DNA from 4 places in the Micromonospora sp. WMMD754 genome. Region 3 is predicted to be linked to each of the others. Evidence: riboswitches for the same ligand, from Rfam matches in the RefSeq annotation. Region 3 holds a riboswitch; each other region holds the start of a gene.
What was found. A riboswitch is a leader RNA that binds a small molecule or an ion and turns the genes downstream of it on or off. The one in region 3 is predicted to bind cyclic di-AMP.

Region 1 (3,323 bases), 3.2 Mb from region 3:
CGACGCCGGGTTGAGGAACCACGCCTTCTGGCCGAGGTACCAGATCGCCGTCCAGTCGCCCTGCCGCCCGGCCACCGCGTACGTCTGGCCGGCGGAGGCGCGGGCGCCGTGGTCGGAGATGTACATCGTGTCCGGCGTGCCGTCCGGGCGCAGCCCGAGGTCGTTGACCAGCGGGGCGTCCGCGCTCGGCGCGGTCCGCAGGACCACCGCGGAGGAGCCGCGCGACGGGCAGGTCTCGGCCGGCGGGGTGGGCGTCGGGACGCCCGGCGGCTGCTGGTTGCAGCCGACGAACGCCGGCCGGTTGGTGGCGAAGTCCGGGTCGATGGTGACCAGCCCGGTGCGGGCCGTGCCGGTGCTCCGGAACGGCGCCTTCATCAGGTCGAAGTAGTGCGACCAGTCCCAGTAGGGGCCCGGGTCCCAGTGCATGCCCTTCACCGTGCCGGCGGTGGTGCCCGGCACGTTGTCGTGCCCGATGATGTGCTGCCGGTTGAGCGGGATGCCGAACTTCAGCGCGAGGTGGCGGACCAGCTTGGCCGAGGCCCGGTACATCGCCTCGGTGTACCAGGTGCCCTGACCGGCGAAGCCCTCGTGCTCCAGGCCGATGGACTTGGCGTTGACGTACCAGTTGCCGGCGTGCCAGCCGACGTCCTTGGCCTTGATGTGCTGGGCGACGTAGCCGTCCACCGAGCGCAGCGTGTAGTGCCAGCCCAGGTAGTCGGCCCGCTTGACCAGGTCGACGCTGGGGCCGAAGTAGCCCTCGGTGTCGTGGATGACGATGTATTCGATCTTCTGCTGCTTCGGCCGGTTGCCCAGGTCGTGGTTGCCGTAGTCGCCCGGGTCGGCGCTGAGCTGCTCGTACGGCGCGGGGATCCACTCACAGGCCAACCGGACCGGGCACTCCAGGCCGTCCGGCCGCTGCGCGTGGCGCAGGCCGAGCCGGGCCAGCCGGGACCGGTCCGGCCGGGCGGTGGTGGCGGCCAGCGTGACCCGCTGCCCGTCGTCGGTGGTCCGGGTCGCGCCCTGGCCGAGCTGGTCGTAGACCTCGTCGGCGAAGGCCGCCGCCGCGTCGGCGGTGTCCGCGCCGGAGTAGCGGGCCACCGCGCCGTACCAGGCCGCCGCGTCGGTGCCGGCGCCGACCGGCCCGCCCAGTGCCTTCTGGTAGGACGCGAGCAGCGCCGCGCCACCGCGGATGTTCGCCGCCGGGTCGGTGCGCAGCGTCTGCGCGTCGAGCCCGGTGAGCGTCGCGGCGGTGTCGATCGTCTGCAGCGAGGCGCGGGGCAGCGGGGTCTCCCGTGCCGGCGCGGCGGCGGTGGCCGGGTCGAGGGTGAGCGGGCGGGAGTCGTCGCCGCGCGGGTCCTCGTCCTCGTCGACGTGGGCGCTGCCCGGGGTGGCGAGGACGTGCGCCGCGTCGGTCAGGTGCATCGGGCCGTAGCCGCCGCTGGTGCTGGGCTGGCCCGGGTGGGTGTCCCAGCGGGACTCCAGATAGGAGACGCCGAGCAGCACGTTCTGCGGCACGCCGTACTCGGTGGCCGCGGCGGCGTACTGCTGCTGCCGGTCGGTGGCGGGTCCGGCCGTCTCCGGCGCGGCGGTCACCGGGCCGGTGACGGCCAGCGCGGTGGCGGTCGCCACGGCGGCGGCCAGCAGTATCCGTCCGCCCGACGGCGGGGTGGAGAGGTGCATCGAACCTCCTGGACAGGGATGGGGGTCACTGCGTCCCCACCCTCACTCCGCAGACCCGCGAGGGTCAATACCTTTCCAGCAGGTAATCCTTAATGAAAGAAAACTTCACCCAGGTGTCGGTACGGAGTGTCACGGCGTCCCGAGTTGCGGATCGATAACGACGGCTCCTACTCTGGTGAATCGTCGGCCGCCAGTCTCACCGTCCAACCCGGTCGGTGACGGTCCGACACCGCCGAGTCGCCCACGGGCGAGCCGGGGAACCAGGTACCTGGGGTGAATCCGCAGCGGAGCTGCGGTAGGGCGGCTCCCTTCCCGTCCGAATCCGTCAGCTAACCCGGTAGGCGGTCAGGAAGAAGGAGTACGGACGCCCGGTGGCACTCCATGCCCCGCGGCCGTCGTCGAGCCGGTCGGTCGACCGGCACGTCGTCGCGCCGCGTTCCCGCTGGTCCCGCTTCACCACCGCCCTCGCCGCCCTGGTCGGCACCGCCGTCGTCCTGACCGGCGGCGCCACGGCGGCCCACGCCGAACCCTCGGTCGCCGAGATCGAGGCCCAGATCGACCGCGACTGGAACAAGCTCGAACCGGTCATCGAACAGGTCAACGCCGTACGCGAGCAGCTCGCGGTGCGGCGCAAGCAGGCCGACGCGCTCGGCCGGCAGATCGCCCCGCTGCAGGCCCGGGTGGACGCGGCGCTCGGCCAGGTCGGCGGGCTCGCCGCCGACGCGTACAAGGGCGACAACCTCTCCACCGTCAACGCCCTGCTGGGCAGCCGCTCGCCGGGCGACCTGGTCAGCGGCCTGGAGCTGCTCGACCGCTTCGCGCACCACCAGCAGGAGCAGGTGCGTGCCGTCGCCGAACTGCGCGACGAGCTGGCCGCCAAGAAGCGGCCGCTGGACCAGATGGTCGCCGACCTGAGCCGCACCGAGGCGCAGCTCGCGACGAAGAAGAAGCAGATCGACGGCGAGATCGCCCGACTGCAGAAGCTACGTCTGAAGGTCTACGGCAACGGCGGCGGCGGCCCGCTGCGCCCGGCGCCCTGCCCGTCCGGCTACCCCGGCGGCGCGGCCGGGGTCGCGGTCAAGTTCGCCTGCGCCCAGATCGGCAAGATCTACGTCTGGGGGGCCGCCGGCCCGGACCACTTCGACTGCTCCGGCCTGACCATGGCCGCCTGGGCCAAGGCCGGGGTCTCGCTGCCGCACAACGCCCGGCAGCAGCACGACGTGACGAAGCGGGTCAGCCGGTCCGAGCTGCGCGCCGGTGACCTGGTCTTCTACTACGGCGACCTGCACCACGTGGGGATGTACGTGGGCGACGGCTGGGTGGTGCACGCGTCCCAGTCCGGCAAGCCGATCACCATGAAGCGCGTCGACGACGGCGACATCAACAGCTACGGCCGCCCCGCCTGAGGTGTAAGGAAGGGCCCCCTCTTAACGCATTCTGCATAGGAGGGGGCCCCTCTTAACAAGCGGCGCTCGGCGTCAGCGGGTCGGCCAGGTGCGCCAGCTCTGCCAGGACCGGCTCGGCGTCGGGCCGCGCTGGCCCTGGTAACGCGATCCGTAGACGGCCGAGCCGTACGGGTGCTCGGCCGGCGAGGAGAGCCGGAAGATGCAGAGCTGACCGATCTTCATCCCCGGCCAGAGCGT
Region 2 (3,323 bases), 1.6 Mb from region 3:
ACGGCTTCCAGGTGGACAGCACGGTGGCGACGAGCAGCAGCGTGGTGGAGACGGCGGGCGGCACCACCAGGTCGGTCCGCAGGTGCGCGTCGGCTGCGCCGGCCAGCGCGCCGAGGTGCCGGACCCGGGGCGTCAGCAGGAGCAGCACCAGCCCGAGCATCACGGTGGTGAGCGCGAACTTCACCAGCACCCACCGCCACCGCAGCAGCCCCCACGGGGTGAGCAGCGCGCTGGCCACCCCGATCAGCCAGACCGCGACGCTCAGCGGCGCGAACAGCCAGGTGACCAGCAAGGCCGCGGCGGGGTAGACGACCTCCGGGTCGGCGCCGCGCAGCCCGGCCACGCCCAGCGCGAGCAGCCCCAGGTCGACGCCGAGCCAGCCGAGCGAGGTGACCAGGTGCGCGGTGAGCAGCGCCTTGCGTCCGCCGGGGGAGAGTCGTCTCATGCCACCGATCGTCGGCCGTCGCGCGGCCCACGTCGTGGGCCGCGCGACGACGCCCGGGGTACGTCGGGGAGCGTAGTGCTCAGTAGACCGACAGGTGCACGTGGTTGGTGTGGTCGCTGGACGGGTCGCCGTTGCCGCCGCTGTAGGACTTCCAGCCGCTGCTGGGCAGCCAGATCTGCTTGAACCAGATCACGTAGAGCACGGCGAGCGGGTCGGCGTTGCGCACGAAGTACGCGGCCAGGTTGTTGCCGTACGTCCTGTCGCCGCCGCTGGCCACCCCGCCGAAGCCGTTCTTCTGGGCGGCGAAGTCGCAGGCGCGTCCCTTCGGGTGCTCGCCGGAGCCGCTGGGCCGGTGGCAGGAGACGTACCGGGTGAAGCCGGCGGCCTTGGCCTGGTTGAGCGCGTGCAGGGTGCGCGGGGTGATGCAGCCGTCGGCCGGCGTCGGGTCGTTGACGCTGCACGACTCCGCCGGCCAGGAGCCGTCGGAGTTGCGCTTGGCCGGCGTCGCGTTCGCCGTCGAGGTGCCCCGGACGCCGCCGCTGCCGGCGGACGGCCGGTCGTTCGCCACCTCCAGCGCCCGCTCGGCCTGCTGCTTGCGCTTGGCCATCACCGTGACCTGCTTGCGCTGCTCCCGGATCTCGCCGTCGAGCGCGGCGCGGGTCCGGGTCGCCTCGTCCCGGGTGGTGATCAGGTCGCGCAGCGTCCGGTCCTCGTGCGCGGCGACCTGCTCCAGCGCCGCCGCCCGGTCCATGAAGCCCTCCGGGCTGCTGCTGCCGAGCAGGGCCGCGGCGGTGCCCATCCGGCCGGTGCGGTACGCCACCTCGGCGATCTCGCCGACCTTGGCGTCGCGTACGGCCAGTTCGGCGCCGACCGCGTCGAGTCGCTCGGTGAGCTGCTTCTGCCGGGCCACCGACCGGCTCAGCGCGGCCTTGGCCTCCAGCCAGCCCTTGCTGGCCGCGTCGAGTTGGGCGCGCAGTTCGGGCGTGCCGCCCTCGTCGTCACCGCCGGGGGCGGCGCGCAGGCCGGTCGGGGAGGCCGACCACGTCGCCGCGGCGGGGGAGGCCGGCACGGTCACGACGCCGAGGGTCAGCATCGCGACGAGCAGGGCCGCCATCCGGGCGGCCGTCCGTCGTACAGGTGCCACTGGGGGCATTCACATGTCCTTCCGTCAACCGCCGACCGGGTTAGCTGACGGGTTCGGGACGGAAGATCCCTACCGCTGACGCGGATGCACCCCACGTACGTGGTTCCCCGGCTCGCCCTGCGGGCGATTAGGCGACGGCCGCTCCACCGGCGCCGGGATGGCGCCCGCGGTGTGGCCGCGACCGAGCCTACCGGCGTTGCCCGGGGCCGGCTCCGTCGCCCGGAGCGGTGATCCCGGCAAAGCCGGCATTACGCCACAATAGCGGCCGAGATTTAAGTTTGCCCTAATTACCACTCGGTCGGGCCGCACGCTCCGGCCGACGCTCCGGGTTCGATCTGCAACGTGGCGTGATCGATCGAGAAGTCCTCGTGCAGGGCGGCCCGGGCGGCGGCCAGCACGGTGGCGACCTCGGCGCCGGGATCGGTGGTCAGGTGCGCCGAGGCCACCTCCATGCCCGAGGTCAGCGTCCAGACGTGCAGGTCGTGCACCTCCGCCACGCCCGGCACGGCGGCCAGCCGGTCGTGCACCGCGGTCACCTGGAGGTGTTCCGGCGCGGCCTGCACCAGGATCCGCACCGCCGCCCGGCCGAGCCGCCAGGTGCGGGGCAGGATGAACAGACCGATCGCCACGGCCACCAACGGGTCGGCCCACCACCAGTCGGTGACCGCGATGACCAGCGCGGCGCCGATCACCCCGAGCGAGCCGAGCAGGTCGCCGAGCACCTCCAGGTACGCGCCGCGCAGGTTGATGCTCTCCTGCGCCCCGGAGCGCAGCAGCGCGAAGGCGCCGACGTTGGCGAGCAGGCCGAGCACCGCCACCACGAGCATCGGGCCGGCCAGCACCTCCGGCGGGTCACCGAACCGGCGTACCGCCTCGACCAGGACGTAGACCGCGACCGCGCCGAGCAGCACCGCGTTCGCCAGCGCCGCGAGGACCTCCAGCCGGTAGAGGCCGAACGTGCGCTGCGGATCGGTGGTGGCGCGCCGGGTGGCGGTGATCGCGGCCAGTGCCATGCCGATGCCGAGCACGTCGGTGAACATGTGCCCGGCGTCGGAGAGCAGCGCGAGCGAACCGGTCGCGAAGGCGGCCACCGCCTCGACCAGCATGAGGGCGGTGAGCAGCGCGAACGCCGCCCAGAGCCGGCCCCGGTGGCGGTGCGCCGCGTTGGTCACCGCACCGCTGTGGTCATGACCTGCGCCCACGCACACACCCTTCCCTCCCGCACCCCGGCCAGGCCCAATGTATGTTCACATCGCTATGTGTGCAAGTGAGGGTGGATCACCCGGTCGGGTCGAGCGTGGTGAGGCGCTGGGTGGCCCGGGACAACGCGACGTAGAGCGTGCGCACCCCCGAGCCGGGGTCGGCCCGGATCTCGCTCGGCGCGACCAGCACCACGCCGTCGTACTCCATGCCCTTGGCCTGCAGGCTGGTCACGACCTGGAGCCGGCCGGCGCCGAGGCCGTCCAGCCAGCCGGCCACCTCGTCCCGGCGCGGCACCGGCGTGATCACGCCGACGGTGCCCTCCACCTCGCCCAGCAGGACCCGGGCCGCCTCGACGGTGCTCGCCGGCAGCTCGGCGGCGGGCACCGTACGCTCGACCGGCGGCACGCCGGTGGAACGCACCGCGTCGGGCAGCGTCAGGTCCGGATACAGCCGGCGGATCTCCGCCGCCGCCACCGCGAAGATCTCCGCCGAGTTGCGGTAGTTGGTGGTCAGCTCGTAGCGGTGCCGCTT
Region 3 (3,323 bases):
TGCTCCTCGTACGACAGATGGGACAGCAGCGTGTCGGTGAGCAGGTCCACCGCCTCCTGGAGCCCGGTGAAGTCACCCGGCCGGCCGATCAGCTCCACCAGCGCCCGGTCGACACCCTCCACCACGCCGTGGATCACCACGTGCTCCTCCTCCAGCCGGTCCAGCACCGCCGCCAGCCCGGCGTCGGCGCGGCGCAGGTGCGGGAAGACCGAGGCGTCCTCCAGGCCGTGGTGCTGGGTCACCACGGTGCAGTACGCCGCGCAGTACGCGCCCAGCGTCCAGTTGTTCTGCCGCAGGGTCATCTCGTTCAGCGCGGCCCGCGCCCCGCCCGGCGAGACCGCGCCCCGGGTGACCTGTTCCAGCAGGTCCCGCACCTGGGCCAGCTCCCGGCGCAGGTGGTCGTGCACGTCCACCAGATGTTGCCCCGCGGCCTGCGCGTGGGCCGGGTAGACGTGCCCGGCCGGCGCCGGCGGGGCGGTCGGACGGGTCGACTCGTCCCAGAGGCGGCGGGCGCTCAGGCGTACCCCCGGGTCGGGCGTGGGGGTGACCGCGAGGGTGGTCGGGACGCCGCCGGCGGCCTGCTCCCGCGCCACGGCGCGGGCGCCGCTGCCCGGCGTGGTGCGCTCGGCCGCGACCAGCTCCCGGACCGCCGGCGCCACCTCCTGGGCGAAGAGCTGGATGGCGCGCGGCTCGTCACTGCCCAGGACGAAGGTGGTGATGCCGTGCTCCAGGGTGAGCCCGGCCAGGTCCTCCACCCACCGCCGCGGCGGCCCGGCCAGGAACCCCGTGGACGCGCGGGTGAAACTGCCGGTCACGTTGAGCATCCGGCGGATCTCGCCGGGGTCCCGCCCGGCGGCCCGCGCGCCCTCGTCGACCAGCGCGTTGAGCGCGGGCAGCTCGTCGGGCCCCTTCGGCAGGTAGGCCAGCGACGGCAGCCAGCCGTCCGCGGCGCGACCGACCAGGCGCAGCATGCGCGGCTTGTACGCGCCCACCCAGATGCCCACCGGATGGGCCGGCGCCGGTCCGCGCTTCGCGCCGACCACCCGGTAGTGCTCCCCGGCGACGCGGATCATCCCGCGTCGGTCGGTGCCCCAGACCTCCCGGATGACCTGGATCGCCTCGTCGAGCGCGTCGACCGCCGCGCCGGGGGAGAGCCGCCGGCCGCCGGCCGCCTCGATCGCGTCCCAGAACGCGCCCGCGCCCAGCCCCAGCTCGACCCGGCCGCCGGTGAGCAGGTCCAGGCTGGCCACGCTGCGGGCGAGCACCACCGGTTGGCGCAGCGGCAGGTTGAGCACGTTGCCGGCCAGTCCGATCCGGTCGGTGGCGGCGGCCACGTACGACATCAGCGTCCACGTGTCCAGGAAACCCGGCTGGTAGGGGTGGTCCTGGAAGGTGACCAGGTCCAGCCCGACCTGCTCGCAGAGCGAGGCGAGGGCCACCACCTGGTCCGGCCGTCCGGCGGTGGGGGTGAGGAAGCCGCCGAAGGCCAGCTCGTGTCCGTGCTCGGTCATCCGTGCCGCTCCTCGTGCGATCTTGCCGGTCCCGCCCACGGTAGCCCGGGGCCGGGGCGTCCGGGCGGGGCGTCCGGATCCGGCCCGGACGTCCCGCTACCACGTCGCCGCGTGCCGCGTGCCCGGTCGCCCGCCTGGGTGACGAACATCCCAAGAAGTGGGCGATCGTCCGGATTCGTCCTTAGCGTCGGTGGCGTCCGCAGTCGTGGACACCACGGGCCGGTAACGCCTAATCCCGCCGCCGGCCCGGCGGTAACCGAACCTCGGCGGGAGCGGGGGACCCAACGTTCCTCGGTGCACGTCACCTCGGGGTGAAGCCGCCAGCGGCGGCCGGGCTCCTCGGCCCGAACCCGACAGCTCACCTCGTCGGCGTGGAGGAATCCCCATGGCAACTGCATACGCAGCCCGTCGTACCGCCGTCGGTGTGGTCCTGGCCGGCGCCGCGGTCCTGTTCGCTCCGGCCGTCCCGGCGAGCGCCTCCGGTGTCAACTGGGACGCCGTCGCGCGGTGCGAGTCCGGCGGCAACTGGCACATCAACACCGGCAACGGCTACTACGGCGGGCTCCAGTTCTCGCGCGGCACCTGGAACGGCCACGGCGGGAAGAAGTACGCCGCCCGGGCGGACCTGGCCAGCCGGTCGGAGCAGATCGCCGTCGCCGAGCGGGTCCTGGACGGGCAGGGCATCGGCGCCTGGCCGGTCTGTGGCCGCAAGGGCGGATCGGGCTCGTCCCCGAAGAAGGCGGCCGACCGTGCCGCGCCGAGGAAGGCCACCGACCGGCCCACCACGACGAGGTCCACTGTGGGCCGACCGGCCGGGCGGGGCGGCGCCGGCACCTACCGGGTGCGCTCCGGCGACACGCTCTCCGGCATCGCCGTCGCGGCGCACGTCGCCGGGGGTTGGCGGGCGCTGCACGAGCGCAACCGCGCTGTCGTCGGCGACGATCCGGGCCTGATCTTCCCGGGTCAGCGACTGCGCCTGCGCTGAGCCGCCGAACGCCCGGCCGGGGCTCCGGCCGGGCGTTCGCGGTCGCGCGACACGCCGGACGCGCGGCGCCCGACCTGCTCGCTTGCGGGCGGGGCCGGCCGGTGACCGTGCTCCGTCGGTGCCGGTTGCTATGGTCACGATGCTCGGCTAAGACGTGAAGAAAGCGCGGATATGACCATCGACCCGTTCTCGGCCGCCGCGAGCCTCGACGAGCTCCTGAGCCGGACGCAGCAGGCGCTCGCGGCGATGCGGTCCCGGGCCGGCGTGCACCCCGACGGCGAGCCGGGCGAGTTGCTCCGGGCCGAGGGCGCCGCGGCCGACGGCCGCGTCCGGGCGGTCGCCGTCCAGGGTGGCCGACTGGACTCGGTCGCCGTCGACCCGGACCTGGCCGGCGAGCCGCTGGAGGTCCTCTGCGGACACGTCGTCGCCGCCGTCAACGCCGCGCTGGCCGAGCTGGACGCCCGGGTCAGCGACTCGGCCCGGGCCGACGCCGACGCCCTGGCGGCCCGCCTCGGCGGCCTGCCCGACCAGGCGGAGCTGTTCAGCCGCGCGATGCACGAGGTGGCCGCGCGGATCCCACGTGACCGGGGCGCCGCGTCCCGGGCCGGCCGCCCGGCCTGACCGGCCTGCCGACGCGACGAAGCGGCCGGCCGCCCGGAGGACGACGACCGGCCGCTCGCCCTACGGTCAGCTCAGGGTGACCGCGGTGTCGTCGACGACGAAGGACGTCTGCAGGGAGCTGTCCTCCACGCCGCTGAACGAGATGGTCGCCGTGGTGCCGGCCAGCGACGAGACGTCGAAGGACCGCTGCACGTAGCCGGTGGCCT
Region 4 (3,323 bases), 3.0 Mb from region 3:
GTGCTGGCGGGGCTCGTCTGGTTCGTGGTGCGGATGCCCGGCCCGGACCGCGCGTCGCCCGGCACGGCCCGGCGCATTCTCGACGAGCGGTACGCCCGCGGCGAGATCGACGAGGACGACTACCGACGTCGACGCGCCGGCCTGGCCTGATCCGGCGTCCACCGGCGGCGCGGGCCGCCCTGGATACCATGGCCGGGCGACGACCCGGGCGTGATCCCCACGCGTCCGCGCCGGCCCCGGTGACCCGACCGGTCCGGTGACCCGGTTCCGCCGCGACCGTTGGGAGAGACGCCGTGGGCGCCGATCACACCCGTCCCGCAGCCGCCGCGCCGCCGGGCGTACGCCGGCTCCTGATCGCCACCGTGGTGCCGCTCTTCGTGCTCACCGTGATCGCGGCGCTGGTGCTCTGGCCCCGGGCGGACCGCGACCCGGTGGACGGCGGCGCGGACGTGCCGCGCTACCACGGCACGGTGACCCGGGTGGTGACCGAGCCCTGCCCGCCGACGCCCGAGTCGCCCGAGGGCGACACCGGCGGCCCCTGCGGCACCGTGACCGTCGCCGCCGAGCAGGGGCCGGACGCGGGCCGGCAGGTCGAGACGCCGGTCCCCACCGGACCCGGCGCGCCCCGGGTCGCGGTCGGTGACGAGGTGATCCTGGTCGAGCTGGTCGACCCGGGCGACCCGTCGGTGAAGACCTACAACATCGCCGAGCACCAGCGCGGTACGCCGCTGATCTGGCTGGTGGCCCTCTTCGCCGCCGCGATCGTGGCGTTCGGCCGCTGGCGCGGGCTGGCCGCGCTGGGCGGGCTGGTGGCCAGCTTCGCCATCCTGCTCGGCTTCGTGCTCCCCGGCATCGGCGCCGGGCAGTCGCCGCTGCTGGTGGCGATCGTCGGCGCCGCACTGATCATGTTCGTGGTGCTCTACCTGACCCACGGGATCACCGCGCAGACGTCGGTGGCGGTGCTGGGCACGCTCGGCAGCCTGGTGATCACCGGAGTGCTGGGCACGGTGGCCACCGCCGCCACCCACCTGACCGGCTTCGGCAGCGAGGACGCCACCACGCTGTCGATGTTCCAGGGTGACGTGGACCTGCACGGACTGCTGCTGGCCGGCATCATCATCGGTTCGCTCGGCGTGCTGGACGACGTCACCGTCACCCAGGCGGCCACCGTCACCGAGCTGGCGCACGCCAACCCAGGGCTGTCCCGACGGCAGCTCTACCGGGCGGCCACCCGGGTGGGCCGGGCGCACATCGCGTCCACCGTCAACACCATCGTGCTGGCGTACGCGGGCGCCTCGCTGCCGCTGCTGCTCCTGCTGGTCGCCGACTCCCGCCCGGTGGGTCAGCTGCTCACCAGCGAGTTCCTCGCCCAGGAGATCGTCCGTAGCGCGGTGGCCACGCTGGGCCTGATCGCCGCCGTACCGCTGACCACCGCGCTGGCCGCGGTCGTGACCACCGCCGGTCGCGCCGGGCGGGCCGCCGGACCCGCGACGCCCCGGCCGCCGTCGCCCCGGGAGGACGCGTGGGAGGCGCTCGGCGAGGGCCGGTCCGGCGGGGGCAGGAGCACGGAGGCCGCATGGTGACACTGCGCAGCGTGACGGCCGATTCCAAACGCGATGCTGGTCACGCTGGGCGGTGGCGAATTCTCGCGATTGGTCGGCTTCCGGACGTAGATCCCCGGGAGTGGTCTCGGGTAACCTCGCTGCCGGTCACCGCCGAAGGCGCGCACCGGCGCCTGCGGTGCCGCCGCCCAATCGCCTCCGGGCGAGCCGGGGAACCAGGTACATGGGGTGAATCCGCGCCAGCGGAAGGGGCCGCTTCCGTCCCGAACCCGTCAGCTAACCCGGTCGGCGGTCGACGGAAGGGAACACTGTGACGGCACCCCTGCGCCGCTGGCTGACACCCGTGGTGGCCGTGCTCGCCGCTCTTGCCGTGCTGGCCGGGCCGACGCCGGCCTCGGCGGCCCCCGGCACCGCCGCCCCGAACCCCTCGGGCCACTCGGAGGACGACGACCCACCGCTGATCAGCGAGGCCGTCACCGCCGCCAACCGCGCCTACCTCCAGGCCAAGTCGAAGTTGGACACGTCCCGCAAGCGGCAGCTCCAGCTCGCGCTGGAGGTGAAGGCGGCGCAGAACCAGCTCGACGCGCTCAGCCCGCAGGTGAGCGAGATCGCGGCACAGTCCTACCGGACCGGTCGCGTCGGCGCCATGGCGATGCTGCTGGAGAGCGACTCCCCCGACTCGTTCGTCCAGCGGGCCAGCGCCCTCGACGAGCTGAACCTGTTCAACGCGCAGCGACTCGCCGCCATCAACGAGGTGAAGGGCCGCGCCGAGCGGGCCAAGATCGCGCTCGACGCCGAGGTGCGGGAGCAGGAGAAGCAGGCGAACGCGATGGCCCGCGAGAAGGTCGAGGCGCAGAAGGCGCTGAAGCTGGTCGGCGGGCTGGACTTCACCGGTGGCCTGGTCTCGGCCACCTCGCCGGTTGCCAAGATCGGCCCCGGCCGCACCGCCGACGGCGGGTGGAAGTCCGAGTCGTGCAGTGAGAACGACCCGACCACCTCGGGCTGCGTCACGCCGCGCACCCTGCACGCGTACAAGGAGGTCAAGCGCGCCGGGTTCAACCGCTTCGTGGGCTGCTACCGCCCCGGCGGGCCGTGGGAGCACCCCAAGGGCAAGGCGTGCGACTGGTCGTTGCAGAACAGCGGCTTCGCACCGTGGCACAACAACGACACCCGCCGGTACGGCAACGAGGTGGCCGCCTTCCTCATCCGCAACGCCGACCGGCTGGGCATCTACTACGTGATCTGGAACCGGCAGATCTGGTTCCCGGCGACCGGCTGGAGTTCCTACAGCGGGCCCTCCAACCACACCGACCACGTGCACATGTCGCTGCTCTGACGCGCGCGTACGACAAAGGGGCCGCCCGTGGGCGGCCCCTTTCGCGTATCCGTTTCCCGGTCAGCCGGCGAGCGCCGCGTCCGCCGACGCGGCCGGTGACGGCAGCGGGGCCGGCGACTGCGCCACCGTCCGGACCTCGCCGCCACTGAGCCGGTACGACATGCCGACCACCGCGCAGGCCCCGCCGGCCACCTTCGCGGCGAGCACCGAGGAGCGGGCCAGCAGGGTCTCCACCGTCTGGGCGATGTGCACGTCGATGATGCCGTCGAGATCCTCGACTCCCTGGCGACCGGCCCGGAGCAGGCTGGGTGAGACGGCGTCCACCACCGCGCCCAGGTGTCCGGCCGGGGCGGAGCCGGTGCGGACCGCCTCGCGGGCCGCCTGGACCGCGCCGCACGAGTCGTGGCCGAGCACCACCACCAGCG

Region 1: it holds a riboswitch for cyclic di-AMP, as region 3 does, so the genes downstream of both, ACN27B_RS10145 (NlpC/P60 family protein) here and ACN27B_RS26070 (transglycosylase family protein) in region 3, are expected to answer to the same signal.
Region 2: it holds a riboswitch for cyclic di-AMP, as region 3 does, so the genes downstream of both, ACN27B_RS01930 (coiled-coil domain-containing protein) here and ACN27B_RS26070 (transglycosylase family protein) in region 3, are expected to answer to the same signal.
Region 4: it holds a riboswitch for cyclic di-AMP, as region 3 does, so the genes downstream of both, ACN27B_RS12625 (coiled-coil domain-containing protein) here and ACN27B_RS26070 (transglycosylase family protein) in region 3, are expected to answer to the same signal.

What each region holds. Positions count from the first base shown of each region.
Region 1 covers NZ_CP186058.1:2,104,658-2,107,980, forward strand. Annotated here, with positions in the region: gene ACN27B_RS10140 (N-acetylmuramoyl-L-alanine amidase) at 1-1,680, opposite strand, end outside; cyclic di-AMP (ydaO/yuaA leader) riboswitch at 1,901-2,038, shown strand; gene ACN27B_RS10145 (NlpC/P60 family protein) at 2,052-3,086, shown strand; gene dcd (dCTP deaminase) at 3,159-3,323, opposite strand, start outside.
Region 2 covers NZ_CP186058.1:424,495-427,817, reverse strand. Annotated here, with positions in the region: gene ACN27B_RS01935 (hypothetical protein) at 1-445, opposite strand, end outside; gene ACN27B_RS01930 (coiled-coil domain-containing protein) at 525-1,598, opposite strand; cyclic di-AMP (ydaO/yuaA leader) riboswitch at 1,603-1,733, opposite strand; gene ACN27B_RS01925 (cation diffusion facilitator family transporter) at 1,877-2,791, opposite strand; gene ACN27B_RS01920 (HelD family protein) at 2,868-3,323, opposite strand, start outside.
Region 3 covers NZ_CP186058.1:5,546,389-5,549,711, reverse strand. Annotated here, with positions in the region: gene ACN27B_RS26075 (LLM class flavin-dependent oxidoreductase) at 1-1,511, opposite strand, end outside; cyclic di-AMP (ydaO/yuaA leader) riboswitch at 1,766-1,892, shown strand; gene ACN27B_RS26070 (transglycosylase family protein) at 1,897-2,496, shown strand; gene ACN27B_RS26065 (YbaB/EbfC family nucleoid-associated protein) at 2,668-3,117, shown strand; gene ACN27B_RS26060 (M4 family metallopeptidase) at 3,184-3,323, opposite strand, start outside.
Region 4 covers NZ_CP186058.1:2,585,242-2,588,564, reverse strand. Annotated here, with positions in the region: gene ACN27B_RS12635 (SHOCT domain-containing protein) at 1-150, shown strand, start outside; gene ACN27B_RS12630 (YibE/F family protein) at 294-1,583, shown strand; cyclic di-AMP (ydaO/yuaA leader) riboswitch at 1,738-1,868, shown strand; gene ACN27B_RS12625 (coiled-coil domain-containing protein) at 1,873-2,898, shown strand; gene ACN27B_RS12620 (carbonic anhydrase) at 2,959-3,323, opposite strand, start outside.